4 regions of the Streptomyces sp. NBC_01257 genome follow, and region 2 is predicted to be linked to each of the others. Evidence: riboswitches for the same ligand, from Rfam matches in the RefSeq annotation. Region 2 holds a riboswitch; each other region holds the start of a gene.

Region 1 (7,658 bases), 150 kb from region 2:
CCCGCGGCGGCGCAGGCCCCGGACCAGTCCCCGGCGTGGCGGCGGGCAGTCGCGGTCTCGATCATGGAGGGCGGCACGGCGAACTCGCGCACGCGCAGCCAGAAGGACAGGAAGGGATCCCGATTCGCGTTCTCGATGAGCATCAGCACTCACCTTGCGCGGACGGGTCCCCCAATCTGAGAGCAGTGTGTGTCGTCATCGCGGGCAGCGTAGCGCGCCGCGTCCGTGCCCGCCACGCCTTTTCCGCGACACTGCCCGGGCCGGCGCATAGGGTGCCGGGATGATCGGGATCCCGGAGGTGTTCACGCGCGGCACCCTTGCGCGCGAGGGTGCGGCAGGAGCGGCCTGGATCGCCGGACTGCCGCTGCTGGTGGACGAGTTGCTCGAACGCTGGGAGTGCGTTCCGGACGGCGAGGCCGTGCACGGAGGGGTCGGCGTCATCGTGCCGGTCCGTCGGCGGGGCGCGGCGGACGCGGTGCTGAAGGTGTCCTTCCCGCACCCCGGCAACGTCCACGAACCGGATGCGTTCGTCGCGTGGGAGGGGCGCGGAGCGGTCCGGCTGTACGAGCGTGACGACGGGCGTTTCGCGATGCTGCTGGAGCGTGTGGGGATGTCGGACCTCGGGGAGGTCGAGGACAACGACGAGGTCGTGCGGGTGGCGGGCCGCCTCAGTCACCGGCTGGCCGTACCGGCTCCGCCGGGGCTGCCCCGGCTGCGGGAGCAGGCCGGGGCCTGGGAGGAGCAACTGCGCACGGATGCCCGGGAGCTGGCCCACCGGCTGTCGCCCCGGGCGGTGGACGCCGCCGTGGCCACGGTCCGCGAACTGGGCTCCACCCAGCCGGACGTGATCGTCCATGGCGACCTCCACGCCAGGAACATCCTGCGCGCCGACCGCGAGCCGTGGGTGGCCGTCGACCCGAAGGGCTACGCGGGCGACCCGGCGTACGACGGCGGCACCCTCCTCAAGACGCGGGCGCTCGCGCTCCGGGGCGCGGGCGACCTGCGCACGGCTGCCGGCCGCACGCTGGACATCTTCGCCGAGGCGGCGGAGCTCGACCGTGAGCGCACCCGCCGCTGGGCGCAGCTCCATGCGGTGCAGGGCGCGTTCTGGGGCCGGCGGCACGGATACCGCAGGGCTCGCAGCGGCCCCGGGCGGGACGGTCTCACCGTCCTCATCGAGTCGCTCGCCGAGGTGCTCACGGACCCCGCCTGAACGCCCGCCGGGGGCCGCCCCCGCCTCAACGCCTCCGCCACTCCTCGGCCAGCAGCTGGTAGGAGCGCACCCGGTCGGCGTGGCCGTGCGTGATGGTGGTGATCAGCAACTCGTCGGCACCCGTGGCCTCCTGGAGGCGTTCGAGCTCGTCGGCGACGCGTCCGGGCGATCCGACGAACTGGGTGTCGACGCGGTCGGCGACCAGTTCCCGGTCCGCGTCGCTCCACGGAAGGGCGCGGGCCTCCTCCGGGGTGGGGTACGCGATGGCCCCCTCGGCCGTGCGGATGGAGCGGACCCAGGGGCCGTACCCCGTGGCCAACTCGCGGGCGGTCGCGTCGTCCTCGGCGACGACGACGTCCGCGGAGACGCTGACGTACGGCTTGTCGAGCTCGTCGGAGGGCCGGAACGCCGCACGGTAACCCTCGGCCGCCTCCAGCACGGTGGCCGGGCTGACGTGGTAGTTCGCGGCGAAGCGCAGACCGTTGCGGCCGGCCACGTCCGCGCTCTGTCCGCCGCTGCTGCCCAGGATCCACACCTGGAGGTCGGCGCCCTCGCCGGGGACGGCGTGTGCCTCGATGCCGTCGTCCGAACGGTACGTGCCGTGCAGGAGCGCGAGGATGTCGTCGATCTGTTCGCCGTAGTCCTGTGCCCGGGCGCCCGGCTGATGCAGGAGCCGTTGCTGGAGCGCTGTCCGGGGTGAGCCCAGCAGGTGTTCGAAGGAGAAGCGGGGCGGGATGCGCAGCCCGTTCGGCGTGCGTCCGTCGGTGACCGGGATCGTGGTCGGCGCGGGCCCGTCCTTGCGCTCCGGCGGACGTCCGCCGGAGCGGCCGAGGCCCAGGTCGAGGCGCCCCGGGTGCAGGGCGTCGATGAGGCCGAACTCCTCGACCGTGGACAGGGCGGTGCGGTGCCCCAGCTGCACGGCTCCGGAGCCGATCCTGATCGTCGAGGTCGCCGAGGCGGTCAGGGCCAGGACGACGGCGGGTGAGGTGCCGGCCACTCCGGGGTTGAGGTGGTGCTCGGCGAACCAGTAGCGGGCGTAGCCGAACTCCTCGGTCCGGCGGGCCAGGTCGATGGTGTTGTGCAGCGCGTCGCCGGCCGTGGCGCCGGAGGGAACCGGTATGAGGTCGAGGACGCCGAGAGGGATGCGGGACATGACCGGGGTGCTCCTCAGCGGTTGGTCGGGACGGGGACGGGCCCGGCGAGCACGGGGGCCCAGTCGAACGGCGGGTCGGGGATCTCGCGTCGCAGGACCGGGGCGACCTCGGACTGGAAGAGCGCGAGGGAGCCCCGGTGCTGGGCATCCGTCAGTCCGCCGGCGTCCGCGTTCAGGTGCAGGACGGTGTGGCCGAACTGCTCGTGGTAGCGGTGCACCTTCTCGATGATCTGCTGGGGGCTGCCGATCAGGGCCGAGCTGCGCTCGACGAAGTCCTCCAGGTTCGGGAACACCGGCTCGGCCCCCAGCCGCTTCTGGAAGGCGAGATAGCCCTCGAACACCGGCCGGTAGGCGGCGACGGCCTCCTGCGAGGTCCGGGCCACGTGGACGCCGGCCGTTCCGGCACCGACGACAGCCAGCGCCGGATCGTGGCCGTAGTGTTCCCACCGCTCCCGGTAGTGCCGGATCAGTTCGGCGTACGGCTCGATCGCGTGGGTGACGTTCGCGGAGAACAGCGGGTCGCCGTAGCGCGCGGCGAGGTCGACCGACTCCCGGCTGGTGGCGCTGCCGTGCCAGACGCGGACGGGCTGCTGGAGCGGCCGCGGCCACACCTCCGCGTCCGTGAGCTCCGGCCGGAAGCGCGGCTGCGCGCTCACCTTGTCCTGGCGCCACAGCCGGCGGAACAGTTCGTAGCCCTCGGCGTTGCGGTCCCACTGGTCCTCGGGGGTGACGTGGAACAGCTCGCGCTGCGCCGTCCCGTTGCCCTTGCCGATGATGAGGTCGAGGCGGCCGCCGGAGAGATGGTCGAGCGTGGCGTAGTCCTCGTGGGCACGCACCGGGTCGAGCAGGCTGAGCGTGGTGACGGCGGTGAACAGCCGGATGCGCGAGGTGAGTGCGGCGATGTGGCTGAGCACGACCGGCGGCGAGGACGAGATGAACGGCCGCTCGTGCCGTTCGCCGACGCCGAAGCCGTCGAATCCGAGCTCCTCGGCCAGCAGCGCGTTGTCGATCACCTCCCGGAAGCGTTCGTTCGTGGACTTCTGGACACCGGTCACCGGGTCCGGAGCGTGGACGATGAGCGTGATGGCCAGGAACTTCATGACGCCACCCGCCCGGACGCCGCGTCGTCGGGGTGGGCCAGGCCGAGGTGGTCGCGCAGCGTCGTGCCCTCGTACTCCGTACGGAACACACCCCGCTCCTGGAGGAGCGGGACGACGGTGTCGGCGAAGACGTCCAGACCGCCGGGGGTGATGTGCGGGGCGAGGATCAGGCCGTCGGCGGCGTCCGCCTGGACGAAGTCGTTGATGGCGGCGGCGACGGTGGCGGCGGAGCCGACGAAGGACTGGCGGCTGCCGGTCTCGATGACCAGGTCGCGGATCGACCAGTTCTTCGCGGCCGCGAGCTCCCGCCACTCCCGGGCGGTGGCCAGCGGGTCGCGGTACATCCGGACCTGGGCCCGGCCGCGGGCGATGGTGTGTTCGCCCGGGTCCGGGTCGATGTCCGGCAGCGGACCCTCCGGGTCGTACGCGGACAGGTCACGGTTCCAGACGAACTCCAGGTGCTTGATCGCGGTGGCGCCGCTGACCTGCTGCCGGCGTACCTCGCGGGCGTGCTCCTGCGCCTCGGCGTCCGTGTCGCCGAGGACGAAGGTGGCGGCGGGCAGGATCAGCAGCTGGTCGTGGGTGCGGCCGTGGCGGGCGAGGCGGCCCTTGACGTCCGCGTAGAACGCCTGCCCCTCCTTCAGGGCGCTGTACCGGCTGAAGATCGCGTCGGCGCCCGCCGCCGCGAACTCGCGGCCGTCCTCGGAGTCGCCGGCCTGGAAGATCACCGGGCGGCCCTGCGGGCTGCGGGGCACGTTGAACTGCCCCTCGATGTCGAAGTGCTGTCCCTTGTGCGCGAACGACCCGGCCCGCGCGTCCCGCAGGAACGTGCCGGTCCCCGGGTCGGCGGCGATCTCGTCGCCGCGCCAGGAGTCGAACAGCTCGTTGGCCGTGGCCAGGAACTCCCTGGCCCGGGAGTACCGCTCCTCCTGCGGGAGGAATCCGCCGCGCCGGAAGTTCTCGCCGGTGAACGCGTCCCAGGAGGTGACGACGTTCCACGCCGCGCGCCCGCCCGAGAGGTGGTCGAGGCTGGCGAACTGTCTGGCCACCTCGTAGGGCTCGTTGAACGTGGAGTTGATGGTGCCGGTGAGGCCGAGGCGATCGGTCACGGCGGCCAGGGCGGACAGCACGGTGAACGTGTCGGGGCGCCCGACCACGTCCAAGTCGTATATCTTTCCGCCCTGTTCGCGCAGTCGGAGCCCCTCCGCGAGGAACAGGAAGTCGAACTTGGCGCGTTCGGCGGTCCGTGCGAGATGCGCGAACGAGCTGAACTCGACGTGGCTGCCGGCCGCGGGGTCGCTCCACACGGTGGTGTTGTTGACGCCCGGGAAGTGGGCGGCGAGGTGGATCTGCTTGAGCGGCTTGCCGGTGCTGGTGCCGGCGCCGTTGCTGGTGCTCATGTCGGTGGTCCCTCCGGCTCAGACGGTGGCGTAGCGGTTGGCGGGGCGGGCGAGGCCGAGGAGCCCGCGCAGGGTGTCGGCCTCGTAGGCGCTCCGGAAGGCTCCGCGGCGCTGCAGTTCGGGCACCAGTCCCCGGGTGATGGCCCGGAGGTCGTGGCCGGTCCCGGCGGGGCGCAGCCGGAAGCCGGAGAGTCCGGCCTGCTGCCATTCCAGGAGGAGGTCCGCCAGTTGTGCGGGGGTGCCGGTGAACACCTTCGCGTCGCTGGTGTACGGCGCGCCGTCGAGTTCGTCGAGACGCTCCCGGCGGGCCGCCGCGGCCGCGGGATCGTCGTCGAGGAAGACGACGAGGTCACCGAAGATGTGCAGGGGTTCCGCGGCCCGCCCCGCCGCCGTCTGTCCGGCGCGGATCTCGTCGATGACGGTGCGGGCCTGACCGGTGTCGTGCGGGGTGATGTATCCGATGTCCGTCGAGCGCGCCACCAGTTGGAAGGGCACGCTCTGGTGGGCCAGGGCGCTGACGACCGGCTGGCCCTGCGGCGGCCGGGGGGTGATCGAGGGGCCCTTGACGCTGAAGTGGCGGCCCTCGAAGTCGATGTAGTGCAGCTTGTCGCGGTCGATGAACCGTCCAGTGGCGACGTCCCGGATCTCCGCGTCGTCCTCCCAGCTGTCCCAGAGCCGGCGTACCACCTCGACGTAGTCGCCGGCCTCCTCGAAGAGTTCGGCGGTCAGGTCCCGTACGGCAGGGGTGTCCCGGTCCTCGATGCGGAAGCGCGGGAACGTACGGCGTCCGAAGTGGGCCGCCTCGTGCTGCCGGGGCGTCACCTGGACGCGCAGACCGGCCCGGCCGCCGCTCACGTAGTCGAGGGTGGCGATCGCCTTGGAGATGTGGAACGGCTCGGTGTGCGTGGCGACGACGGTGGGGACGAGCCCGATGTGGCGGGTCAGCGGGGCCACCCGGGCGGCGATGAGCACCGCGTCGAGCCGGCCGCGCTCCTGGTCGGTGCGGCCGTCCGGCTCGGTGTACCGCGAGGACTGGAGCCCGAGGGCGTCCTCGATGGTCACGAAGTCGAGCAGGCCGCTTTCGGCCTCCTTGACGGTGTCGGTCCAGTACGCGGCGGTGAGCAGTTCCCCGGGCCGGGCCCCGGGCTCGCGCCAGGCGGCCGGGTGCCAGCCGGCACCGTTCAGGGCGACGGCGAGGTGCAGGGGGGATGCGGACAGGGGAGGGTGCGGCGATGACGATGCGGACACGAAAGGGTGCCTTCCTGATCGACCGTGGGTGATCGCCGGGCCTCGTCGGGAGGTTCGGCGTCGCGGGAACGGGTCAGGAACAACAGAGCGCGCCGGCCACGCGCTGGAGGTCTATGTGCTGCCGGGAGTACAGGTGGACACGGCGCCGGGGGGCGAGGACCTTGACGAGCGGACGCGTCACCGGTGGCATGACCGTCGCCTCCGCTCTTCCCGCTCGGCGGGCCCGGGGGCCTCGCGCTTGCGGAACCCGGTCGGGCCCCGCCCGGTCGTCACCCGGAGCACCCCGCCGCGCAGGAGGGTTGCCGGTCAGCGAGCCGGGGCTGTGCGCTGACACTCATGACCTGCCGGGAACGCTACGCGCGACGGCGGCGCCGCGCAATGCCCGGCAGATCATGGTCGTGTTCACACTGCCGTGAGCCTCAACAACGGGGCCCCGCCGTCTGTTCCGCCGTCGGACGACTGTTTTCCGCCTGCCTGCCCCAGCCCGCCGGCCGGCGGGGATCAGGCGCGTCCGGCCGCCTTCTGGCTCCTGCGGGACAGGGAGTCGACGACCACGGCCGCCAGCAGGACCGATCCGGTGATCATGAACTGCACGGCGTTGCTCACGCCCATGATGTTCATCCCGGACTGGATGGAACCGATCACCAGGGCACCGAGCAGCGCCGACCAGACGGAACCGCGCCCGCCGAACAGACTCGTACCGCCGATGACGGCCGCGGCGATGACGTTCATCAGCAGGTTGCCGCCGCCCGAAGTCTGGCTCGCCGACTGGATCTGCCCGGCGAGGAAGAGGCCCCCCACCCCGGCCATGGTTCCCGCGATCGAGAAGACGGACATCCGGACGAACGGGACGCTGATACCGGCCCGCCGCGCACCCTCGGAGTTGCCGCCGACCGCGAAGACCTTCCGCCCGTAGGTGGTGCGGCGCAGCACGAAGTCCAGCAGCACCAGCACGATCAGGAAGATCAGCAGAGCCAGCGGGAGTCCCTGGTACTGGTTGAGGATGTACGCGGTGACGAACGCGATCGCGGCGATGACGACCGTGCGCAGCACGATCTCCGCGACCGGCCGGGACGGCACTCCGGCCGCTCTGCGCCGCGCCGCGTCCAGGAGGGACGCCAGCAGGAAGAGCCCGACCCCGACGGCCGCGGCCACGTAGGCGGCGGCCGGGCTGTGGTAGATGGTCGAGTAGATCTCGGCGACGACGCTGTCACCGGGAATGTTGACCGTGCCGCTGGCGCCGAGCACCTGGAGCATCAGCCCGTTCCAGGCGAGGTTGCCCGCCAGGGTGACGACGAAGGCGGGGACCCCGACCTTGGCGAAGAAGAAGCCCTGGATGAGCCCGACGGCGGCGCCGCCCAGCACGGCGATGAGCAGCGCCAGCCACTCGTTCATTCCGTTGAGGACGTTCAGCACGGCGAAGATCGCGGCGCACAGGCCGCTGACGGAGCCGACGGAGAGGTCGATCTCACCGAGGAGCAGCACGAAGACGATCCCGACGGCGATCATGCCGGTGCCGACGATCTGCTGGCTGAGGTCGGAGA
Region 2 (7,658 bases):
GTCATCGGACATGAGGGAGTCACGGGATGTCGGGGGAATCGGGTACCGACCTGCCGCACGCCGCCGGGCCGCGGGGCGGTGGACCGTGGCTTCCACCCGTTCCCCCTCCCCCACACCCAGGAGTACGCATGGATCGCAGAAGGATCCTTCAGGGCACCGCGGCGACGGTGGCGGCCGCGGTGCTGCCCGCGTCCGCCCGCGCCGCCGCCGCGGCGACGGCCGGCGACACGGACTATCCGTCGGCCCACTGGGTACCGGCCTCGACGTCCAACTACACCGTGTCGACCCGGCCTTCGGCCTATCCCGTCCAGTACGTGATCATCCACGTCACCCAGGAGACGTTCCCGGACGCGGTGGCGATCTTCCAGAACCCGGCCAAGCAGGTGTCCGCGCACTATGTGGTGCGCTCGGCCGACGGCTACATCGACCAGTGCGTGCGGGAGAAGAACATCGCCTGGCACGCGGGGAACTGGGACTACAACACCCGCAGCATCGGCATCGAGCACGAGGGCTATGTGGACCAGCCCGCCTACTTCACCGATGCCATGTACGAGAAGTCGGCGCTGCTGACCGCCTCGGTCTGTGACCGCTACTCGATCCCCAAGGACCGTACGCACATCCTCGGGCACGTACAGGTCCCGGGCACCGACCACACCGACCCCGGACCGAACTGGGACTGGGTCCGCTACATCCGCATGGTCAACCTGCTGGGCGCGGGCTGAGCAGCGAGCCGGCCTGCGGCCGCTCGGGGCGTCCGGCGTCGCCGTCGCGGGCGTGGGGGCTGCGCACGAGCACGAACCGGCTGCGGTGGCGCAGGGTGAAGCCGATCGACTCGTAGAGCCGGATCGCGTCGGTGTTGCTCGCGGCCGTGTGCAGGAAGGGGACGTCCCCGCGCTCCCTGATCCCGGCGGCGACCGCGCGCACCAGCCGGGTCGCCAGCCCGCGGCCGCGATGGCCGGGGTGGGTGCAGACCGCGCTGATCTCCGTCCAGCCCGGCGGGCGCAGCCGCTCGCCGGCCAGGGCAACCAGCCGTCCGTGGTCGCGGATGCCGAGGTAGGTGCCCAGTTCGACGGTCCGGGGCAGGAAGGGCCCCGGCCGGGTGAGGCCGATCAGTTCGAGGATCTCGGGTACGTCGGCGAGGCCGAGGCGTACCGCTTCGGGAGCGGGTTCGGCGCGCAGGGCGGTGTCGATCAGCTGGACGCCCTCGCCGGTCTGCTCGGTCTCCCATCCGTCGGGCACCGACCGGACGCCGGTGACCGGGGTGACGGTGCCGGGACCGACGAGTGCGGCCAGGTCGTCCCAGGCGCGGGGGTCGGCCGGGTCGTCGAGTGCGGTGAACGGGGAGACGTCCGTCGGGTAGCGGGCGGCCCGGCCGACCCGTTCGGCGAAGCGGGCGTGCGGGCCGGTCAGGGCGGCCCAGGCCGCGTTGTCGAGTATGTGCGGGGGCTGCGCGGGTGCGGCGGGATGGCTGAGGGACATGGCGGTGCGGAGTCTCCGTCTCGGGAAGGCGCCGGGTGGGGCGGGGGCCCGGCCGCGGCACGGCCCGGGCCCCCGGACGGTCAGCGGATCAGGAGTTGTCGAGGGGCAGGCCGGGCGGGTTGACCCTGGAGGTGTCGACCGCCTCGTTGGAGAGGTTCCAGGCGGCCAGCCAGTCAGCGTACCGGCCGCTCCTGATCAGGTGGTTGATCGCTGCGGCGATCGGCTTCGCGAGCCCGCTGTCCTTCTTCGCGGTGGCCGCGATCAGGCCCTGGAGCGTGGAGCCGGCTCCGGAGTACGTGCCCGCGTTGCGCGTCGCGTTCGGCGTCTTCGCGGTCTGGGTGATGTGGTAGGCGATGCCGGGGTTGGGGCCGAACGAGGTGTCGATCTTTCCGCCGGCCAGGGCCAGTGCGGTGGCGTTGCTGTCCCGGTAGTACTTGATGCCGAGCTTCTTGCCGTCCTTCGCCAGCTTCGTCTTCCACTCCAGCAGGATCTTCTCCTGGTTGGTGCCGGCGCTGACGGCGACGGTCCTGCCTGCCAGGTTCCGGTAGTCGCCGTCGAAGTTCCAGGTGCTCTTCTTCGGCACCTCGAAGGCGAGGTTGTCCTGCCGGTAGGAGGCGAACTCGTACTTCTGCTTGCGCTCCTCGGTGTCGGTGACGTTGGACAGGGCCACGTCGACCTTGCCGCTGTCGATGCCGACGAACATGTTCTCCCAGGTCGAGTTCTTGATCTCCGGCTTGAGTCCGAGGACGGCGGCGACCAGCCGGCCGAGGTCGGGTTCGGCACCGGTGAGCGTCTTCTGGTCGTCGCCCACGTACGCCAGGGGCGGGAATCCGGCCGGCAGCGCGCCCACGCCGATCACCAGCGTGCCTCGCTCCTTGATCTTTCCGGGCAGCCCGGCGCTGATCGACTTCACCTCGGGCACCTTGAGTCCGGTCTCCTTCGCGGCGCCGTTGGACAGCGCGCCCACGGTGACCGTCCCGGCCACCGCCGCGGTGTCCGCGGATGCGGCGTCGCTGTCGCCGCCGCACGCGGCGAGGGCTGCGGCGAGGGAGAGGGCGGCCGCGGTGGCGGCGGTGCCTCGGAGGAGTCTGCTGCGGAGACTGAGGGTGTGCATGGCTGTCCTTGTCCGGTGAGGGTGGGATGAGGGTGCGGGCGGGAGGGTCAGAGGACCTTGCTGAGGAAGTCCCTGGTCCGGTCGTGTTCCGGGTGGTCCAGCACCTGTGCGGGCGGGCCCTGTTCGACGATCCGTCCCTCGTCCATGAAGACCACCCGGTCGGCGACCTCACGGGCGAAGCCGATCTCGTGGGTGACGATGACGAGAGTGGTTCCGCTGCGCGCGAGGTCCTTGATGACCGCGAGCACCTCGCCGACCAGTTCGGGGTCGAGGGCGGACGTCGGTTCGTCGAAGAGGATGACCCCGGGCCGCAGGGCGAGGGCGCGGGCGATGGCCACCCGCTGCTGCTGGCCGCCGGACAGCTGTCGCGGGTAGGACCCGGCCCGGTCGGCGAGGCCCACCCGGGCGAGCAGTTCGCGGGCCTGCTCCTGCGCCGCGCGCTTGGCGAGCTTGCCGGTGGCCACCGGGGCGGCCGCCACGTTGTCCAGCACGGTCAGGTGCGGGAAGAGGTTGAAGTTCTGGAAGACGAAGCCGATCCGGCTGCGCTGGGCCAGGATGACCCGTTCGCTGAGCTCCTTGAGCCGCCCGCCCTGCCGGCGTACGCCGATCGGTTCGCCGTTCAGGCTGACATGGCCGATCTCGGGCTTCTCCAGGTGGTTGATCACCCGGAGGAGGGTGGACTTCCCCGAGCCGGAGGGGCCGAGGACGGCCGTGACCTCTCCGGGCCGCACGGTCAGCGCCACTCCGTCCAGGACGCGTTGGCTGCCGTACCACTTGTAGACGTCGTGCACCTCGACCGCGGCCGGGCTGATCTCCTGCGTGTCGGTGGTCATATCGCCGTCTCCCTCCGGGCCCGGGCCCGCAGACCGTCCAGACCGTTCCGTACCTTCTGCAACGGGGTCGGCGGCAGGGTGCGCAGGGCGCCCCGCGAGTAGTGCCGCTCGACGTAGAACTGGACGACGGACACGGCGCTGGTGAGGATCAGGTACCAGAAGGTGGCGACCAGCAGCAGCGGCACGATGTCGCCGGGGTAGGTGCTGCCCATGCTCTGCACCGAACCGAACAGGTCGAGCAGCGAGACGTAGAAGACCAGCGAGGTGCCCTTGATCAGGCCGATCAGCTGGTTGACGTAGTTCGGTGTGATGGAGCGCAGCGCCTGCGGGAAGACGATCCTGGCGAACTGGTACCGCTTCGGGAGGCCCAGCGCGGAGGCCGCCTCGTGCTGGCCCTGGTCGACGGAGAGGATGCCGCCGCGCACCACCTCGGAGGCGTAGGCCGCCTCGTTGAGGCTCAGGCCGACGACGGCGACGGCCATGTCGGTGGCGAGGCGCGACTCGTCGAAGGTGAAGAAGGCCGGACCGAACGGCACTCCGATGCTCAACGTCCGGTAGAGCGCGCTGAAGTTGTAGAGGAACAGCAGGACCACGATCAGCGGCACCGAGCGGAACAGCCAGGTGTAGAGCCAGCTCACGGTGCGCAGCACGGGGTTCGGGGAGAGCCGCGCCAGAGCCAGCAGCACGCCGCCGAGCAGCCCCAGCACCGCGCTGTACACGGCGACTTCGAGGGTGACGACCAGACCGTCGAGGATGGTGGGGCGCAGGAACCAGTACTGGAACCGGTCCCACTGGTAGAAGGGGTTGGTCACCAGGCCGTGGGTGATCTGGGCGACCAGCACGAGGACGACCGCCGTGATGATCCAGCGGAAGGGACGGCGGAGGGGGACGACCCGTTGCGCCGCCAGGGGTTTCGGCGGGGCCGGGCGGCTGTCCGTCCCGGCGGCCGGATCGGGGCGCGGCATCGTCCCGGTGGGCGGCGCTGATCCCTTGGGCACAGCGACGCCGGAGGATTCACTCATGGAGGGCTCCAGCGGATGCGGACACCCCGGACCGCGGCGGGCGGCACGCCGCCGTGTCCGTCGGAACGGATCGGCGGAACGCGGCACACAGCGCGGGAGGGGGCCGGGCGGGGAGAGGGCACACCGCGGCAGCGGTGGGTGTCAGGGAATCGGAGAGCCGTCAGCCCTGACAGAGAGGGCGGGAAGCGGCCGTACACAGCGCGCTGTTGACACGCAGGAGGTCGACGGTGCGGTCCGCACACAGCAGGACGCAGCCGCGGGGCCGTCGTGCGGCCGTCCCGTCAGCTGCGTACATCTCGCTCACCGTCACCATTCCGCCCCGCGGGGCCTCACGCTTACCGAACGTCATCCGGTCCGGTCCTCACCTGGGGCACCCCACCGCGTGCGAGGGTTGCCGGCCGGCGAGCCAGGGCTTTTCACCGGCACTCGTGACCGTGCTGCTCTGGGCCGGAGGTTAGGGCCGTTCCGAAATGGATGTCAACGCCGGTGACCACCAGGCGAGACGGCTCGGACCACCTCCTTGACGACGTCACCGGGCGCACCGAGACTGGCGGGGACGGTCACGATTGTCAGCGCCGCCCGGACGGGATCTCCCGCTCGTGCGGTCATCGGCCCCGGCCCGCTGACAGGCAACCCTTCCACCGCGATGGGGTGCCCCGGGTGACGACCGGGTCCCGTCGGTGCGACGGGGCAAGCGCGGTCTCGCGTCTCGCGAGCCCCGACGGCAGGACCGGTGGGAATGCCCAGGATCGGCTTGACAAGGCGCTTGCACATCGATCTGTTGCGCGTCTCCAGCGCTTACTAGGGTCCGTCGGCGGACGGACGCGTACCGGGCTGTCGAACCGGCCCCTTGCGCGTTCCTCCGGACGGACCGGTATGCAGGCTCAGTCGTTCCGCATCCGGCCGCCGGTGCCCACGAGGCAGCGGTGGCTTCGTCGTTCCCCCAGGGATCCCACAGGGAGAGTCATGCCCGAGACAGCATCGCGCGGTTGTGGCACAGGCAACGCGTGTACGTTCGGCCCCGCTTCATCCGCACCGGCGTCACGTCCGTCAGGTCTGCTCCTCGCGTCGGCCGTACGGTCCGCGCCCATCCACAGCCGGATCGGCGTCGGTCTGGCCGGCGGCTTCTATCCGGCACCGCACCGCTACGAGCTGTTCCTGTCGGTGAGTTGTCCCCGCTCGCTGCGCATCTCGATCACCCTCGGCCTGCTCGGGCTCAAGGACTCCGTCGCCACCACGCTCCTGACCCACCCGGCCGGCACACCCGAGGGCTTCGCGGCGCTGCGCGGTGCGTACGAGGCCACGGTGCACCACTACAACGGGCCGCTGACCGCTCCCGCGCTGTGCGACCGCTGGAGCGGACGCATCGTCAGCAACCACACGCCCGACATCCTGCGCGACCTCGCGGGGCTGCTGTCCGGCCACGACGAGGCCTGCCCCTCCCCGCTGCACCCGCCGGAGCTCGCCGCCGACATCGACGGCATCCGTGAGCTGCTGGAGCTCGGGGTCACGGATGCGGCGGAGCCCTCGGAGCGTTCGGCCGCGCTCGATGTGATGGAGCACCGTCTCTCCCTGCACCCCTACGTGTGCGGCCCTCAGCTGACGGCGGCCGATGTGGACCTGTGGGTGACGCTCGTGCAGCCCGGCACGGCCGGTTTCCTGTGCGGGTACCCCCGCCTCCAGGAATTCGTCGGACGGCTCGGCGACCGCCCGGCCTTCCCCTACGCGAACGGCGTGGTGGCCGAGGCGGCGTGAGGGCGGCGCTCAGCCGGTCTCGGCTCCTCCACCGGAGCCGGGGCCGGGCTCGCCCGCCGGGGGGTAGCGGACGAAGAGGACGCCCTGCACCTCGCCGTCGGGCGCGCCGTAGACGTGGGGCACATCGGCCCGCCACTCGGCACTGGCGCCGGGGCCGGCCGTGCGGGTGTCGTCGGGCGGGCCGACGACGGCAGTGCCGGACAGCACCATCAGGCTCTCCCGCGTGCCCGGGACGTGGCCCTGCGACTCCTGGACGGCGCCCGCCCGGATGCTGATCCGGAACACGTCGGTGACCGCGAACCCGGCCTCGTACCGTTCGAGCAGGACGGCGGTGACGGCGCTTCCCGAGACGCCGGGGAGCGCCGGGCCGGGGCCGCCGGCGGGCAGCGGGTCACTCAGCACGGCGCTCAGCGGCAGGCCGAGCGCGGTGGCGAGCGCGTACAGCGTCTCCAGGGTCGGATTGCGCGTCCCGCTCTCCAGCTCCGAGAGCGTGCCCTTGCCCACGCGGGAACGCCGGGACAGCTCGGAGAGTGACAGCTGCCGCTCGCGCCGCAGCGCGCGCAGCCTGCGCCCCACGTCCTCGTTCAGTCCCATCCGCGTGCACCCGCTCCGCTGTCCTGGTTGACGGGCATCGGCCCTTCTCTCTAGTGTTCCACAAACAGAACGTTCCGTATACGGAACGATGGCGCGTCCCGGGCCCGCTCCGGCCGTCGGCGCTGCCCCGAACCGCTCGGCACAGGGAAGTGGCTCACTCATGCTCGCGATCACCCGCATACGCGCGGCGGCACCGCCCTCGGCCGTGGCCGCCGGACTGATCGCCGTCATGGTCGGGGTGACGAGTTCCGCGGCCCTGGTCTTCACGGCGGCGAGGGCCGCCGGGGCGGACTCGCGCGAGATCTCCTCCTGGATGCTCGCGCTCGGTGTCGGCCTGGCCTGCACCTGTATCGGTCTGTCGCTGCGCTACCGGGCCCCCGTCGTGACCGCGTGGTCGACGCCCGGAGCGGCGCTGCTGACGACGGGTCTGAGCGGGGTGTCGATGGCGCAGGCGGTGGGCGCCTTCGTCTTCTCGGGTCTGCTCATCCTCGTCAGCGGGGTGACCGGGTGGTTCAGCCGGCTCATGGGCCGGATTCCGGTGCCGCTGGCGGCCGCCCTGCTCGCCGGAGTGCTGTTGCGTTTCGGCACGGGCCTGTTCAGCACCATGCACGACAGTTTCGCCGTGGCGTTCCCCATGTTCGTGCTCTACCTGCTGAGCCGGCGTCTGCTCCCCCGGTACGCGGTGCTGCTGGCGCTCGCCGTGGGCGTCGTCGCCACCGTGTTCACCGGCGGGTGGCAGCTGGGCAAGGTCCGGCTCGCCCTGGCCACCCCGGTGTTCACCGCCCCGGAGTTCGACTGGAAGGTCCTCGTCAGCGTCGGCGCGCCCCTGTTCGTCGTGACGATGGCCTCCCAGAACCTGCC
Region 3 (7,658 bases), 6.2 Mb from region 2:
GGGCGGCGCGGCTGCGCCCCCAGGTCTGACGGCCGGGGGTGCGCCGCGCCTCGGAACGGCGGGCGGGAGGGGCCTCAGGCCCCCACGGAGAGCCTGCTGCGCAGCAGGGCGGCCAGGGCGTCCGCGAACTCGACCGGTTCGACCGGAAGGGTCACCGCGGCGTCCGCGCGGCTCCAGGTGGCCAGCCAGGCGTCCTGGGGGCGCCCGATCAGCAGCAGCACGGGCGGGCAGCGGAAGATCTCGTCCTTGATCTGCCGGCAGACCCCCATGCCGCCCGCCGGGGCCGTCTCGCCGTCCAACACGCAGACGTCGACGCCTCCGTGCTCCAGCGCGTCCAGGACGGCGGGCAGGGTCGCGCACTCCAGGAACTCCACCTGCGGCACGTCCGCGGCAGGCCTGCGCCCGGCTGCCAGCCTCACCTGCTCACGGGTGTGTGCGTTGTCGCTGTAGACCAGGACCGTGGCGGTCGGCTGCATGGTTCCTCCGTGACATCCGTGTCTTCGGGGCTGTCGGGGCCCCCGGTGCGTGAGGGCTGCCCGATGCGCGGATCGTACTCCGCCCGATGGGCTGTCAGCATCGCCCGGGACAGCGGATCCATGGGCCGTTCGGGGAGGACACACCCCTCTGACACACCGAACGGCACCCCCCGGAGTGAGGGCGGGATAAGCGACCGACATAATGTCGGTCGTGGCGACAGCAACGACAGTAGAAACCGGGCACGCGCACCCGTCGGTCAATCGGCCGAACCTCACCAGCGTCGGAACCATCATCTGGTTGAGTTCCGAGCTGATGTTCTTCGCGGCCCTCTTCGCGATGTACTTCACCCTGCGATCGGTGACCGGAGCGGATCACTGGAAGGAAATGGCGTCAGCCCTGAACTTCCCGTTCTCGGCGACGAACACCACGATCCTGGTGCTCTCCTCACTCACCTGCCAGCTCGGCGTCTTCGCCGCGGAGCGGGGCGATGTGAAGAAGCTCCGTGCCTGGTTCGTGATCACCTTCGTGATGGGTTCGATCTTCATCGGAGGCCAGGTCTTCGAGTACACCGAGCTGGTGAAGAAGGACGGCCTCTCGCTGTCCTCGGACCCGTACGGCTCGGTGTTCTACCTGACCACCGGCTTCCACGGTCTGCACGTGACAGGCGGCCTCATCGCCTTCCTGCTCGTTCTGGGCAGGACATACGCAGCCAAGAGGTTCACCCATGAGCAGGCGACCGCAGCCATCGTCGTGTCCTATTACTGGCACTTCGTCGATGTCGTGTGGATCGGCCTGTTCGCCACGATCTACATGATCAAGTAACCGGGCCAGAGCCCGAACCACATCATCGACGCAGAAGATCCTGACACCGGGGTAATCCGTGAAAAAGCTCTCCGCACGACGACGCCATCCGTTGGCGGCGGTCGTCGTACTACTCCTCGCGCTTGCGGCTACTGGGGGGCTGTACGCCGCGTTTGCGCCCGCGAGTAAGGCGCAGGCCGACGAAACCGCCCAGTCCCTCGCCATCGACGAGGGCAAGAAGCTGTACTCCGTCGGTTGCGCCAGCTGCCACGGAACCGGCGGTCAGGGCACCACCGACGGGCCCCAGCTTGTCGGCGTGGGCTCCGCCGCCGTGGACTTCCAGGTCGGTACGGGCCGTATGCCGGCACAGCAGCCGGGCGCCCAGGTACCGAAGAAGAAGGTCATCTACACCCAGGCCGAGATCGACCAGCTCGCGGCGTACGTCGCGTCGCTCGGCGCCGGCCCGATCGTCCCCACCAAGAGTCAGGTCAGCCCTGACGGTGCGGACATCGCCAAGGGTGGCGACCTGTTCCGCACCAACTGCGCCCAGTGCCACAACTTCACCGGCGAGGGCGGTGCCCTGACGAAGGGCAAGTACGCCCCCAGCCTCGAAGGCGTGGACCCGAAGCACATCTACGAGGCCATGCAGACCGGCCCGCAGAGCATGCCGTCCTTCCCCGACTCGACGATGCCCAATCAGCAGAAGAAGGACATCATCGCGTACATCCAGACCGTGAACGGCTCCGAGTCGGAGAGCCCCGGCGGGCTCTCGCTCGGCGGCCTCGGTCCGGTCAGCGAGGGTCTCTTCGGCTGGATCTTCGGGCTCGGCGCACTGATCGCAGTTGCCATCTGGGTCGCGGCCCACACCGCTAAGGCCAAGAAGTCATGAGTAGCCAAGAGATTCCAGAAGAGAACCTGCCCGCAGAGCAGGATTCCGCGCACGGCGCGGTAGAGGGTACGGACAACCCGTTCGCCGACCCGGGGCTGCCGGCCCACAAGCCGCGCATCCAGGACATCGACGAACGGGCCGCCAACCGGTCCGAGCGCGCGGTCGCGTTCATGTTCACGCTGTCCATGCTGGCGACGGTCGGCTTCATCGCCTCCTACGTCATCTTCCCGGTCGACAAGATCGTCTACATCTTCCCGTTCGGTCATGTGAGCGCGCTCAACTTCTCCCTGGGGCTGACCCTGGGCGTGGCGCTCTTCGCGATCGGCGCGGGCGCCGTCCACTGGGCGCGCACCCTGATGTCGGACGTGGAGGTCGCCGACGAGCGGCACGCGATCTCGGCCGAGCCCGAGGTCAAGGCGAAGGTTCTCGCCGACTTCGCGGCAGGCGCCGAGGAGTCCGCGTTCGGCCGGCGCAAGCTGATCCGCAACACCATGTTCGGCGCGCTGGCCCTGGTGCCGCTCGCCGGTGTGGTGCTGCTGCGCGACCTCGGTCCGCTGCCGGAGAAGAAGCTCCGCTCGACCCTGTGGGCCAAGGGCAAGCAGCTCATCAACATGAACACCAATGAGCCGCTGCGCCCCGAGGACGTCGTCGTCGGTTCGCTGACCTTCGCCATGCCGGAGGGCCTGGAGGAGGACGCGCACGACTTCCAGACGCAGATCGCCAAGGCCGCGCTGATGATCATCCGCATCGAGCCGGACAACATCAAGGACAAGCGCGAGCGCGAGTGGGCCCACGAGGGAATCGTGGCCTTCTCCAAGATCTGCACCCACGTCGGCTGCCCGATCAGCCTGTACGAGCAGCAGACGCACCACGTGCTCTGCCCGTGCCACCAGTCCACCTTCGACCTCTCCGACGGCGCCCGCGTCATCTTCGGTCCGGCCGGTCACGCTCTCCCGCAGCTGCGGATCGGCGTGAACAGCGAGGGCAACCTCGAGGCGCTCGGTGACTTCGAAGAGCCCGTCGGTCCTGCATTCTGGGAGCGCGGATGAGTACTGCGACCGATACGAAGCGCAAGGCGCCCGCCGGTGAGAAGGTTGCCGACTGGGCGGACGGCCGGCTCGGGATCTACTCCCTGGCCAAGGCCAACATGCGCAAGATCTTCCCGGACCACTGGTCCTTCATGCTCGGTGAGATCTGCCTCTACAGCTTCATCATCATCATCCTCACGGGTGTGTATCTGACGCTGTTCTTCCACCCGAGCATGAACGAGGTCGTGTACCACGGCCCGTACGAGCCCATGCAGGGCATCCGGATGTCCGAGGCCTACGCCTCGACCCTGAACATCAGTTTCGACGTCCGCGGTGGTCTGCTCGTCCGGCAGATCCACCACTGGGCCGCGCTGATCTTCCTGGCCGGCATGTTCGTGCACATGATGCGTGTCTTCTTCACGGGCGCGTTCCGCAAGCCGCGCGAGATCAACTGGATGTTCGGCTTCCTGCTGTTCGTCCTCGGGATGTTCACCGGCTTCACCGGCTACTCGCTCCCGGACGACCTGCTCTCGGGCACGGGTGTCCGGTTCACCCAGGGCGCGATCCTGGCCACGCCGATCGTCGGCACGTACATCTCGATGTTCCTGTTCGGCGGAGAGTTCCCCGGCGGCGACTTCGTCGCCCGGTTCTACTCGATCCACATCCTGCTGCTGCCGGGCATCATGCTCGGGCTGCTGGTGGGCCACCTGATCCTGGTCTTCTACCACAAGCACACGCAGTTCGCGGGTCCCGGCCGGACCAACAAGAACGTCGTGGGCATGCCGCTGCTGCCGGTGTACATGGCGAAGGCCGGAGGCTTCTTCTTCCTGGTCTTCGGTGTCATCGCCGTCATCGCGGGCATCGCCTCGATCAACCCGATCTGGGCCATCGGCCCGTACCGCCCGGACCAGGTGTCCACCGGCGCCCAGCCCGACTGGTACATGGGCTTCGCCGAGGGTCTGATCCGAGTGATGCCCGGCTGGGAGATCAACCTCTGGGGTCACACGCTCGTCCTGGGCGTGTTCATCCCGCTGGTCCTCTTCGGTGTGATTCTGGGTGCGATCGCGATGTACCCGTTCATCGAGTCCTGGGTCACCGGCGACAAGCGCGAGCACCACATCCTGGACCGCCCGCGCAACGCCCCGACCCGGACGGCCTTCGGTGTCGCCTGGATCACGGTCTACTTCGTCGGCCTCGTCGGCGGTGGTAACGACCTCTGGGCGACGCACTTCCACCTGTCGCTGAACTCGATCTCCTGGTTCGTCCGGATCTTCTTCTTCGTGGGCCCGGTCCTCGCGTTCATCGTGACGAAGCGGATCTGCCTCGGCCTTCAGCGCCGCGACAAGGAGAAGGTGCTGCACGGACGCGAGTCCGGCCTCATCAAGCGCCTGCCGCACGGTGAGTTCGTCGAGGTCCACGAGCCGCTCTCGCCCGCGCAGCTGCACACGCTCACCGCGCACGAGCAGTACAAGCCGGTCGAGATCGGCCCGACGGTCGACGAGAACGGTGTCGAGCGCAAGGTGTCCCCGGTCGCCAGGGTGCGGGCCAAGCTCAGCAAGGGCTACTACGGCGAGAACAACCAGATCGCCAAGCCCACCGCCGAGGAGTACAAGGAGATCACCAGCGGCCACGGCCACCACTGATCACCTGAACTGATCGCCACAGCGGGAGCCCCGTCCATTCGATGGACGGGGCTCTTTGCTGCCCCTGGGGCTCGATAGGGTGGTCCCATCCCCTAATCGGCTGTGGACCCCCCAGGAGCGGACCATGAACGTTGTGACCCCGGTCGGCGGCGACAGCGTGGCGGCTCGTTCCTGGCCCGGCGTGCTGACCCCCCTGCTGCGTGGCGAGGACCTGACCGAGGACGACACCGCCTGGGCCATGGACCGCATCATGAGCGGCGAGGCCACCGACGTGCAGATCGCCGGATTCGCGGTGGCGCTGCGGGCCAAGGGCGAGACCGTCACGGAGGTCGCCGGCCTGGTCCGCGCGATGTACGAGCACGCCACCACCATCCATGTGCCCGGCCGTACCGTCGACATCGTGGGCACCGGCGGCGACATGGCCAAGACGGTCAACATCTCCACCATGTCGGCGATCGTCGTGGCGGGCACCGGGGCCAAGGTCGTCAAGCACGGCAACCGCGCCTCGTCGTCGGCCAGCGGCTCCTCCGACGTCCTGGGCAAGCTCGGCGTCAACCTGGAACTGCCCCCGCAGCGGGTCGTGGAGGTGGCCGAGGAAGCGGGCATCACCTTCTGCTTCGCGGTCAAGTTCCACCCCGCACTGCGGTACGCGGCGAAGGCCCGGGCGGAGCTCGGCGCGCCGACCACGTTCAACATCCTCGGCCCGCTCACCAACCCGGCCAAGGTGCGGTCGCAGGCGATCGGCGTCGCCGACCTGCGGATGGCGCCCATCGTCGCGGGCGTCCTCGCCGAGCGCGGCAACTCCGCCCTGGTCTTCCGCGGCGACGACGGCCTGGACGAGCTGACCACCACCGCGACCTCCCGGGTCTGGATCGCCCGGGACGGCGTGGTGCGCGAGGAGGCGTTCGACCCGCGCGACGTCGGTCTCGAGCTGGTGCCGGTGGACGCGCTGCGCGGCGCCGACGCCTCGTACAACGCCGATGTGGCCCGCCGGCTGCTCGCCGGTGAGACGGGGCCCGTACGGGACGCCGTCCTGCTCAACTCGGCGGCGGCCCTGGTCGCCCTGGATCCGGGGGAGGGCACGCTGGCCGAGCAGATCGCCGGCGGGATCGTGAAGGCCGCCGAGTCCATCGACTCGGGCGCGGCGGGCCGGGTGCTGGAGCGCTGGGTCGTGGCCAGCAACGTCTGAGGGCACGGAGTGTGAGGCAGGGCGCAGTCCAGATCATGGACTGCGCCTTGCGCGTTTGCGTACGTATGGCAAGATGCTGCGCAGGTCATGAGTGACAGCGACTACGGCCCCGGCCCGCTGTCCGGCAACCCTCCGTCCGTGGCGGGGTGCCCCGGGTGAAGACCAGGCCGTAGGCAGCGAGGTCTGCGGCAAGCGCGGACCCCTCGACATCGTGAGATGTCCACCCGTGGGGTCCTGGTCCTCAGGGAGCCTCTTGTGAGCAAGCGAATGCGATAGGGCTTTTCGGCCCTCCTCCGCACACCCTTCTTTCTTCCCTCCGTGCTGCCGCGTCGTCGCAGGCACGCGGATTTCGCCTGCCTGTTACGGGAGTTCGTCATGTCTGTCTTCACCGCTGCCGCCGACCAGTCCATTTGTTCCCCGCTGCCCGTTCTGGGCAAGGATGTGACGGTCCCGCTGGTCACCGGCGGTGAGGTCACCTACGCCGCACTCGACTACGCCGCCAGCGCCCCGGCCCTGCAGCGGGTGTGGGACGACGTCGCCGCCTACGCCCCGTACTACGGCAGCGTCCACCGCGGCGCCGGCTACCTCTCGCAGCTCTCCACGGACCTCTTCGAGTCCAGCCGCGTCACCGTCGCCGAGTTCCTCGGCTGCCGCCCCGACGACCAGGTGATCTTCACCCGGTCGACCACAGACTCGCTCAACCTGCTGGCCGCGGCCGTGCCGGCCGACTGCCAGGTCTTCGTGTACGAGACCGAGCACCACGCCTCGCTGCTGCCCTGGCGCGACGCCCGGGTGACCTACCTGAACGCCCCGCGCACCCCGGCCCAGGCCGTCGCCACGCTGGAGCGGGCGCTCGCCGACCGTGACCCGTACGGCCCCGCGCTGGTGTGCGTCACCGGCGCCTCCAACGTCACCGGTGAGCTGTGGCCGGTCAAGGAGCTCGCCGCCGCCGCGCACGCCCACGGCGCGCGGATCGTGCTCGACGCCGCCCAGCTCGCCCCGCACCACCCCGTCGACATCGCCGAGCTGGACGTCGACTGGGTCGCCTTCTCCGGCCACAAGCTGTACGCGCCGTTCGGCTCCGGCGTCCTCGCCGGCCGCTCCGACTGGCTGCGCACCGCCGAGCCCTACCTGGCCGGCGGCGGCGCCTCCCGCAAGGTAGCCCGGCGCACCGACGGCGGGGTGGACGTCGAGTGGCACACCACCGCCGCCCGCCACGAGGCCGGCTCGCCCAACGTCATCGGCGTCTACTCCATCGCCTCCGCCTGCAAGGCGCTCACCGAGGCCGGATTCGACAGCCTGGTCGCCCGCGAGCAGCACCTCGTCAGCACGGTCCGCGCCGGACTCGCCGAGGTCCCCGAGGTCAAGGTGCTCTCACTGTTCGGCGACGACGCCCCGCGGGTCGGCGTCATCTCCTTCGTGGTGGAGGGCTGGAACAGCTCGCACTTCGCCGCGGCGCTCTCCGCCGAGTACGGCATCGGGGTGCGCGACGGACTCTTCTGCGCCCACCCGCTGGTGCGCACCCTGCTCGGCAGCGACCCGCAGGACGTCGGCGAGTGCGGCGCGCCGGAGGCGGAGCCGGGCGAGCGGTCCCTCAACGCGATCCGCGTCAGCTTCGGCGCCGGTACCCC
Region 4 (7,658 bases), 3.8 Mb from region 2:
TACGCGTCGGCGTGCACGTCCGCGTCGATGTCGAGCATCCGGACGCCCGGCTCGGCGACACCGCGCCGCACCGCCTCCCGGTCACCGTCCCCGAGGGCCGCGCACACCCACGTCTTGTCGTCCACGGCGCTCAGGCCGGAGACGAGCCCGCCACCGCCCCGTTTGGCGTCGAGCGAGCCGTCCTCGCGCAGGGTGTACGAGACCGGGCCGCGGTTGGACGCGACGAGGACCTGGGCAGCGGGCTGAGGGACGTGCTCGGAGACCATGTTGCGGAATCTAGCCCGATCACCAACCGCCCAAACGTGCGAAGTCCGGCCACGTCATGCCGCGCGGCGCGAAACGTACTCCTCGATCTCCCGCATCGGCGGCCGCTCCTCGGTGTCCACGGGATACGTGTGCGGGACGAAGCCGTGCTCGCCGCGCTCGAACTGGGTCAGCGCCGGGCGCACCAGGTGGCCCCGGGAGAGGCGCAGCTGGGCGGTGCGGTAGATGGCGGCCGCCATCCGGCCGAGCGCCTGGCCGTCCTGGTGGCGGTGCCTGCGGACACCGACGTCGACCTGGGCGAGCGCGTCCAGGCCCACGGTGTGCAGGGAGTCGACGAGCAGCCCCAGCTCCACCCCGTAACCGACCGGGAACGGCAGCCGCTCCAGCAGGGACCTGCGCACCGCGTACTCCCCGCCCAGCGGCTGGACGAAGCCGGCCAGCTGCGGCCAGTGCAGATTGAGCAGCGGGCGCGCCACCATCTCGGTGACCCGGCCGCCCTGCCCCGTGGTGTCGCCGAAGGGACGGTCGTACATCGCCTTGACGAACTGCACCGACGGGTCGGTCAGCAGCGGGCCGACGATGCCGGACACGAAGTCCGCCGAGAAGTCCTTCAGGTCCGCGTCGATGAAGCACACGATGTCGCCACCGGTCACCAGGAGTGACCGCCACAGCACCTCGCCCTTGCCGGGGACGGCGGGCATCCGCGGCAGGATCGCGTCCCGGTGGATGACCCGGGCCCCCGCCCGGCGGGCGACCTCGGCGGTCGCGTCCGTCGAGCCGGAGTCGATCACCACCAGCTCGTCGACCAGCCGGGTCTTCTCCATGAGCTCGCGCCGGATGGTCGCGACGATGTCGCCGACCGTCTCCGCCTCGTTCAGCGCGGGCAGCACGACGCTGACGCTCCCGGCGCGCGACCCGGCGTTCCGGAGGCTGTCCCTGGCGGCCAGAAGACGGTCCAGCGGACGGTCGGCGGCCGACCAGGAACGCCTGGTCAGCCAGCGTTCGACCTCTTCCAGCACGGTCGATACTCCCTGTATGTGATCCATCTCGCGGTACGGACGACTATCTCAACAGTCCGGTGCTTCGGTTACAGTCTTGAACAACGCAGATGGCCGTCGCATGCCGGGGTCCGTCCGCCGATAAACGCCTGGATCCATGGTCCAGTGCCACAGCGCTCATCCAGAGGGACTGAGGGAACGGCCCGTTGAAGTCCCGGCAACCCTCCTGCCGACCGCGAGGTTCGGTAGGGAAGGTGCCAATTCCGTCTCGTGGCGAAATGCGTCACGAGGAAGATGAGGAGAAAGGGCCTCGCCATCATGGCTGTTGAGACTGTTGCAGCACACACCGAATCTTCCGTGGACCTCGGTCCCGCCGCGGCGCTTTCCTGCCGCGAATGCGGAGAGCGATTCCCCCTCGGCCCCCTTTTCGCCTGCGCGTCCTGTTTCGGGCCGCTCGAAGTGGCGTACGACCTGCCGAGCGGCTCCCCGGACGAGCTGAAGAAGCGCATCGAGGCCGGACCCAACAACATCTGGCGCTACGCGCCGCTGCTGCCGGTCCCCGCCGATGTCGCGGACAAGCCCAACATCAACCCCGGCTTCACCAAGCTGGTCAAGGCCGACAACCTCGCCCGTGAGCTGGGCGTCACCGGCGGCCTGTACGTCAAGGACGACTCCGGCAACCCGACGCACTCCTTCAAGGACCGTGTCGTCGCGATCGCCGTCGAGGCCGCCCGCGCCTTCGGATTCACCACCCTCTCCTGCTCCTCCACCGGCAACCTGGCCGGCGCCGTGGGCGCCGCCGCCGCCCGCGCCGGCCTGCGGTCCTGCGTGTTCATCCCGCACGACCTGGAGCAGGGCAAGGTCGTCATGGCCGCGGTGTACGGCGGTGAGCTGGTCGGCATCGAGGGCAACTACGACGACGTCAACCGCTTCTGCTCCGAGCTCATCGGCGACCCGCTCGGCGAGGGCTGGGGCTTCGTCAACGTCAACCTGCGCCCGTACTACGGCGAGGGTTCCAAGACCCTGGCGTACGAGATCTGCGAGCAGCTCGGCTGGCGGCTGCCCGACCAGATCGTCATCCCGATCGCGTCCGGCTCGCAGCTCACGAAGATCGACAAGGGCCTTCAGGAGCTGATCAAGCTCGGCCTCGTCGAGGACAAGCCGTACAAGATCTTCGGCGCCCAGGCCGAGGGCTGCTCCCCGGTCTCCGCCGCCTTCAAGGCCGGTCACGACGTCGTGCGGCCGCAGAAGCCGAACACGATCGCCAAGTCCCTCGCCATCGGCAACCCGGCCGACGGCCCGTACGTCCTGGACATCGCCCGCCGCACCGGCGGTGCCGTCGAGGACGTCAACGACGAGCAGGTCGTCGACGCGATCAAGCTGCTGGCCCGCACCGAGGGCATCTTCGCCGAGACGGCGGGCGGCGTGACGGTCGGCGTGACGAAGAAGCTCATCGAGGCCGGTCTGCTGGACCCGACGCTCACCACCGTCGTCCTGAACACCGGCGACGGCCTGAAGACGCTGGACGCGGTGGCCGCCACCTCACAGGTGAGCGCCACGATCCGCCCGAGCCTGGACGCCTTCCGCGACGCGGGCCTCGCCGCCACCAGCTGAGAAGCTTCTGACCACCCGAGACTTCAGGAAGGGCACACCATGAGCGTCAAGGTCCGTATCCCCACCATCCTCCGCACCTACACCGGCGGCCAGGCCGAGGTCCCGGCCGAGGGCGCGACCCTCTCCCAGGTCATCGAGTCCCTGGAGAAGGACCACCCGGGCATCGCCGCCCGCGTCCTGGACGACCAGGGCAAGCTGCGCCGCTTCGTGAACGTGTACGTCAACGACGACGACGTGCGCTTCGAGGGCGGCCTGGACGCGGTCACCCCGGACGGCGCCGGCATCTCGATCATCCCGGCCGTCGCCGGCGGCTGCTGAGCCACCGCTCCACCCCGTCACCGGAATTGCCCCCTCTGCGACAGAAGCGGAGGGGGCAATTCTGCATGGTTGAGCGCGGTACAGTGTGGGAAGTCCCCTCCGCTGCCCGTGCCGCCCGCATATGAGAATGCGCCTGGCCACGACAAGAAGCAGCCAAAGTGCCTGAACTCCTTGTGCCATAAGTCGCCTTTGCCTGGCCCGACTTGCCCTGGAATCTCATGAGATCCTCATATTCGGGCGATCGATGCTGCCCAGAATTCTCGTCCGATTGACCTGTTGCAGAGGGCAGTTGGGCAGATACATTCGGCCGCGGTCGACGCGTTCCGGCGCACGCACCCTCTCCTGTCGGAGGGTGAGTTCTGACCCGGGCCCGCGAAGTGCGGTCCTGTGCAAGGGCCAGTAATAGGGGAGTTAGGCATGGCTCAGGGCACCGTCAAGTGGTTCAACGCGGAGAAGGGGTACGGCTTCATCGCGGTCGACGGTGGTGCGGATGTTTTCGTCCACTACAGCGCGATCCAGATGGACGGATACCGCACCCTCGAAGAGGGTCAGCGAGTTGAATTCGAGATCTCGCAGGGCCAGAAGGGGCCGCAGGCGGACATGGTCAAGCTCGCCGTCGGCTGAGCCCGGCGCCGGCCGCGACACAGTCGGCCAACGACACTACTCACGCACGGAGGGCCCGTACCCCTGGGGTACGGGCCCTCCGTGCGTCCTGTGCCGCCTTCTCCGTCTCTCTCCGCCGCGCTTCGCCCCTCTCCGCTGTCCACATCCCGAGGGGGACGCTTGCACTCAAGGGGGTCGAGTGCTAATCATTGGGCTTAGCACTCTCCGGGTGAGAGTGACAGAAACTTGGACCGGGCCGGTGAGGCCCGCAGGTCCGCCGGGGCAAGGAACCGGCGGACAGGCAGGCCGTCCGTCGCGGGCGCCACTCGGTCCGGAGAATCCACCCCTGTCCGGGAGGACCACTTCATATGGCCAAGATCATCGCGTTCGACGAGGAGGCCCGGCGCGGTCTCGAGCGCGGCATGAACCAGCTCGCCGACGCCGTCAAGGTCACCCTTGGCCCCAAGGGTCGCAACGTCGTCCTTGAGAAGAAGTGGGGCGCCCCCACGATCACCAACGATGGTGTTTCCATCGCCAAGGAGATCGAGCTGGAGGACCCGTACGAGAAGATCGGTGCGGAGCTGGTCAAGGAGGTCGCCAAGAAGACGGACGACGTCGCCGGCGACGGTACGACCACCGCCACCGTTCTCGCCCAGGCGCTCGTCCGCGAGGGCCTGCGCAACGTGGCCGCGGGTGCCAACCCGATGGCTCTCAAGCGGGGCATCGAGAAGGCCGTCGAGGCCGTCTCCGCCGCCCTCCTGGAGCAGGCCAAGGACGTGGAGACCAAGGAGCAGATCGCTTCGACCGCCTCCATCTCCGCCGCTGACACCCAGATCGGCGAGCTCATCGCCGAGGCCATGGACAAGGTCGGCAAGGAAGGCGTCATCACCGTCGAGGAGTCCCAGACCTTCGGTCTGGAGCTCGAGCTCACCGAGGGTATGCGCTTCGACAAGGGCTACATCTCGGCGTACTTCGCCACGGACATGGAGCGCATGGAGTCGTCCCTGGACGACCCGTACATCCTGATCGTGAACTCGAAGATCAGCAACGTGAAGGACCTCCTTCCGCTGCTGGAGAAGGTCATGCAGTCCGGCAAGCCGCTGCTGATCATCGCCGAGGACGTCGAGGGCGAGGCCCTGTCGACCCTGGTCGTCAACAAGATCCGTGGCACCTTCAAGTCCGTCGCCGTCAAGGCTCCGGGCTTCGGTGACCGCCGCAAGGCCATGCTCGGCGACATCGCCATCCTCACCGGTGGCACCGTCATCTCCGAGGAGGTCGGCCTCAAGCTGGAGAACGCCGGTCTCGACCTGCTCGGCCGCGCCCGCAAGGTCGTCATCACCAAGGACGAGACGACGATCGTCGACGGCGCCGGTGACAGCGACCAGGTCCAGGGTCGCGTCAACCAGATCCGTGCCGAGATCGAGAACTCCGACTCGGACTACGACCGCGAGAAGCTCCAGGAGCGCCTCGCGAAGCTGGCCGGCGGCGTGGCCGTCATCAAGGCCGGTGCCGCGACCGAGGTCGAGCTCAAGGAGCGCAAGCACCGCATCGAGGACGCGGTGCGCAACGCCAAGGCCGCCGTCGAGGAGGGCATCGTCGCCGGTGGTGGCGTGGCTCTGCTCCAGGCCTCGGCCGTCTTCGAGAAGCTGGAGCTCTCGGGTGACGAGGCGACCGGCGCCAACGCCGTCAAGCTGGCGCTGGAGGCCCCGCTCAAGCAGATCGCCGTCAACGGTGGTCTCGAGGGTGGCGTCGTCGTCGAGAAGGTGCGCAACCTGCCGATCGGTCACGGCCTCAACGCCGCGACCGGCGAGTACGTCGACATGATCGCCGAGGGCATTCTCGACCCGGCGAAGGTCACGCGCTCCGCCCTGCAGAACGCCGCGTCCATCGCCGCGCTCTTCCTCACCACCGAGGCCGTCATCGCCGACAAGCCGGAGAAGGCCGCTGCCGGCGGCGCTCCGGGCGGCATGCCCGGCGGTGACATGGACTTCTGATCCTGACGGATCGGTAGTTCCTGCACAGCGGTACAAGACACCGGCCCCCGGGGATTCGTCCCCGGGGGCCGGTGTTTTCGTGCGTACGGGCCCGGCCCGTACGCACGGTCAGTCCGTGTCCAGCCCGTCGACCAGCCGGTTCAGGAAGCGGGCGAACGTGGCGTCCGGGGTGACCGGGCGGGCGGCCGACGCGAGGGCCGCCGCCAGTTCCGGGTGGTGGCCGTCAGCCGCGACGGCGGTGAGGTAGAGCACCTCGGCCGCGGCCCGGTCCGGTGACTGGGCCGCCTCGGCCAGCGCCACCTCGTGGGCCACGTGCCCGGCCACGAATGCGGTGAGCTGGGCGAAGACCTCAAGGCGGGCGCCGCCGTCCAGGCCGCTGGGCCGCAGGGCGGCCAGGGCGTGTTCCAGGAACGCCAGGGTGCGGGGGCCGAGCGTGCGGCGGGCGGGCACGGCGGTGGCCAGCCAGGGGTGGCGGAGCATGTGGTCGCGCTGGAGGTGCCCGATGGTCTTGAGGTCGGTGCGCCAGTCGCCGGTGAGCGGACCGGACGCCGGCAGTTCGCCGTTGACGTGGTCGATCATCAGGTCCAGCAGCGTCTCCTTGTCGGGGGCGTAGCTGTAGAGCGACATGACGCCGGCGCCCACCTCCGCCGCGACCCGCCGCATGGTGACCGCGTCGATCCCCTCGGTGTCGGCCAGGGCCACGGCCGCCACCGTGATCGCCTCGCGGCTGAAGGCGGGCGGGCGCCCCCGGCGGGGTCGGTCCGGGGCCAGCCAGAGTTCGCGGGGGTCGACGCCACCGGCGCCGGACCCGTCGGCACGGCTCACGATCCTGCTGTTCCCTTCCTCAGTGCACCTCTCCTGTCCCGCTCATCCAAGCATCGTCTATTCTCGTACACAGTACGAGAATGAGTTGAGTGACGGAGGCGAACGATGACATCACCCGCGCACGACGCCCTGCCGAGGCCCGCCCTGACGCCGTCGGCCGCGAAGCCGCCGCTGTCCGCCCGCATGATGCGCGCCACCTGGCGCAATCTCCCCGCCAAGCGCCACCGGGTCGGCCTGGAGCCGGGCCTCACGGTCCCCGCCGCCGACGGCAGCCCCCTGATCACCGACCACTACTTCCCCCGTGACGAGGGCGACTTCCCCACCCTCCTCGTGCGCTCGCCCTACGGGCGGGGCGTGCCGTGGTCCCCGCAGTACGGGATGCTCTTCGCCGAACAGGGCTTCCACGTCGTCCTCCAGAGCTGCCGCGGCACCGGCGGCTCCGGCGGCACCTTCGACCTCTGGCGCAACGAGGCCGCCGACGGCCTCGCCACGGTGGACTGGCTGCGCGAACAGCCCTGGTTCAACGGCACCCTGGGCACCGTCGGCCCCAGCTACCTCGGCTACGTCCAATGGGCACTCGCCCTGGACCCGCCGCCGGAGCTCAAGGCCATGGTCGTCCAGGTAGGCCTGCACGACCCGTACGCCCTCTTCCACACCGACGGCGTGCTCCACCTGGAGAACTCGCTCCTCGTCGGCACCGGCATGACCTACCAGCACCGCGGCATGCGGCCGTTCATCAAGGCGACCCTGCGCCTGAGGAACCAGCTGAAGACCCTCGCCGCCGCCCGCCCGCTCCGCGGCGCCTACCCGGCCGCGCTCGGGCAGGAAGTGCCCTGGCTGGACGAGGTGGTGACCCACCCCGACGCCGACGACCCGTACTGGCAGGGGGCATCGGCGGGCGCGGCGGCCGAGCGGCCGGGCATCCCCACCGCCCTGGTCACCGGCTGGCACGACGCCCTCGCCGACCAGACCTTCGCCCAGTACGCCCGGCTGCGCGCGGCCGGCGGCGAGGCCGCCCTGCTCGTCGGCCCCTGGACCCACA

The links. Region 2 has a riboswitch for S-adenosylmethionine ahead of OG408_RS40245 (putative leader peptide). Riboswitches for the same ligand answer to the same signal wherever they lie in the genome.
Region 1: another riboswitch for S-adenosylmethionine. It lies ahead of OG408_RS37640 (putative leader peptide); the one in region 2 lies ahead of OG408_RS40245 (putative leader peptide).
Region 3: another riboswitch for S-adenosylmethionine. It lies ahead of OG408_RS11105 (aminotransferase class V-fold PLP-dependent enzyme); the one in region 2 lies ahead of OG408_RS40245 (putative leader peptide).
Region 4: another riboswitch for S-adenosylmethionine. It lies ahead of thrC (threonine synthase); the one in region 2 lies ahead of OG408_RS40245 (putative leader peptide).

What each region holds. Positions count from the first base shown of each region.
Region 1 covers NZ_CP108472.1:8,645,310-8,652,967, reverse strand. Annotated here, with positions in the region: gene OG408_RS37670 (hypothetical protein) at 1-143, opposite strand, end outside; gene OG408_RS37665 (aminoglycoside phosphotransferase family protein) at 281-1,213, shown strand; gene OG408_RS37660 (LLM class flavin-dependent oxidoreductase) at 1,239-2,366, opposite strand; gene OG408_RS37655 (LLM class flavin-dependent oxidoreductase) at 2,381-3,466, opposite strand; gene OG408_RS37650 (NtaA/DmoA family FMN-dependent monooxygenase) at 3,463-4,866, opposite strand; gene OG408_RS37645 (LLM class flavin-dependent oxidoreductase) at 4,885-6,114, opposite strand; gene OG408_RS37640 (putative leader peptide) at 6,188-6,304, opposite strand; SAM riboswitch class IV at 6,344-6,456, opposite strand; gene OG408_RS37635 (sugar ABC transporter permease) at 6,616-7,658, opposite strand, start outside.
Region 2 covers NZ_CP108472.1:8,794,835-8,802,492, reverse strand. Annotated here, with positions in the region: gene OG408_RS38270 (N-acetylmuramoyl-L-alanine amidase) at 129-722, shown strand; gene OG408_RS38265 (GNAT family N-acetyltransferase) at 700-1,479, opposite strand; gene OG408_RS38260 (ABC transporter substrate-binding protein) at 1,568-2,593, opposite strand; gene OG408_RS38255 (amino acid ABC transporter ATP-binding protein) at 2,641-3,426, opposite strand; gene OG408_RS38250 (amino acid ABC transporter permease) at 3,423-4,448, opposite strand; SAM riboswitch class IV at 4,775-4,882, opposite strand; SAM riboswitch class IV at 5,007-5,151, shown strand; gene OG408_RS40245 (putative leader peptide) at 5,188-5,253, shown strand; gene OG408_RS38245 (hypothetical protein) at 5,415-6,203, shown strand; gene OG408_RS38240 (helix-turn-helix domain-containing protein) at 6,213-6,797, opposite strand; gene OG408_RS38235 (benzoate/H(+) symporter BenE family transporter) at 6,958-7,658, shown strand, end outside.
Region 3 covers NZ_CP108472.1:2,633,919-2,641,576, reverse strand. Annotated here, with positions in the region: gene OG408_RS11140 (L,D-transpeptidase) at 1-29, shown strand, start outside; gene OG408_RS11135 (hypothetical protein) at 75-476, opposite strand; gene ctaE (aa3-type cytochrome oxidase subunit III) at 679-1,299, shown strand; gene qcrC (cytochrome bc1 complex diheme cytochrome c subunit) at 1,358-2,167, shown strand; gene qcrA (cytochrome bc1 complex Rieske iron-sulfur subunit) at 2,164-3,216, shown strand; gene qcrB (cytochrome bc1 complex cytochrome b subunit) at 3,213-4,838, shown strand; gene trpD (anthranilate phosphoribosyltransferase) at 4,963-6,027, shown strand; SAM riboswitch class IV at 6,111-6,228, shown strand; gene OG408_RS11105 (aminotransferase class V-fold PLP-dependent enzyme) at 6,403-7,658, shown strand, end outside.
Region 4 covers NZ_CP108472.1:5,033,691-5,041,348, forward strand. Annotated here, with positions in the region: gene OG408_RS21765 (alpha,alpha-trehalose-phosphate synthase (UDP-forming)) at 1-266, opposite strand, end outside; gene OG408_RS21770 (glucosyl-3-phosphoglycerate synthase) at 321-1,283, opposite strand; SAM riboswitch class I at 1,437-1,563, shown strand; gene thrC (threonine synthase) at 1,581-2,876, shown strand; gene OG408_RS21780 (MoaD/ThiS family protein) at 2,916-3,194, shown strand; gene OG408_RS21785 (cold-shock protein) at 3,612-3,818, shown strand; gene groL (chaperonin GroEL) at 4,166-5,791, shown strand; gene OG408_RS21795 (TetR/AcrR family transcriptional regulator) at 5,900-6,616, opposite strand; gene OG408_RS21800 (CocE/NonD family hydrolase) at 6,722-7,658, shown strand, end outside.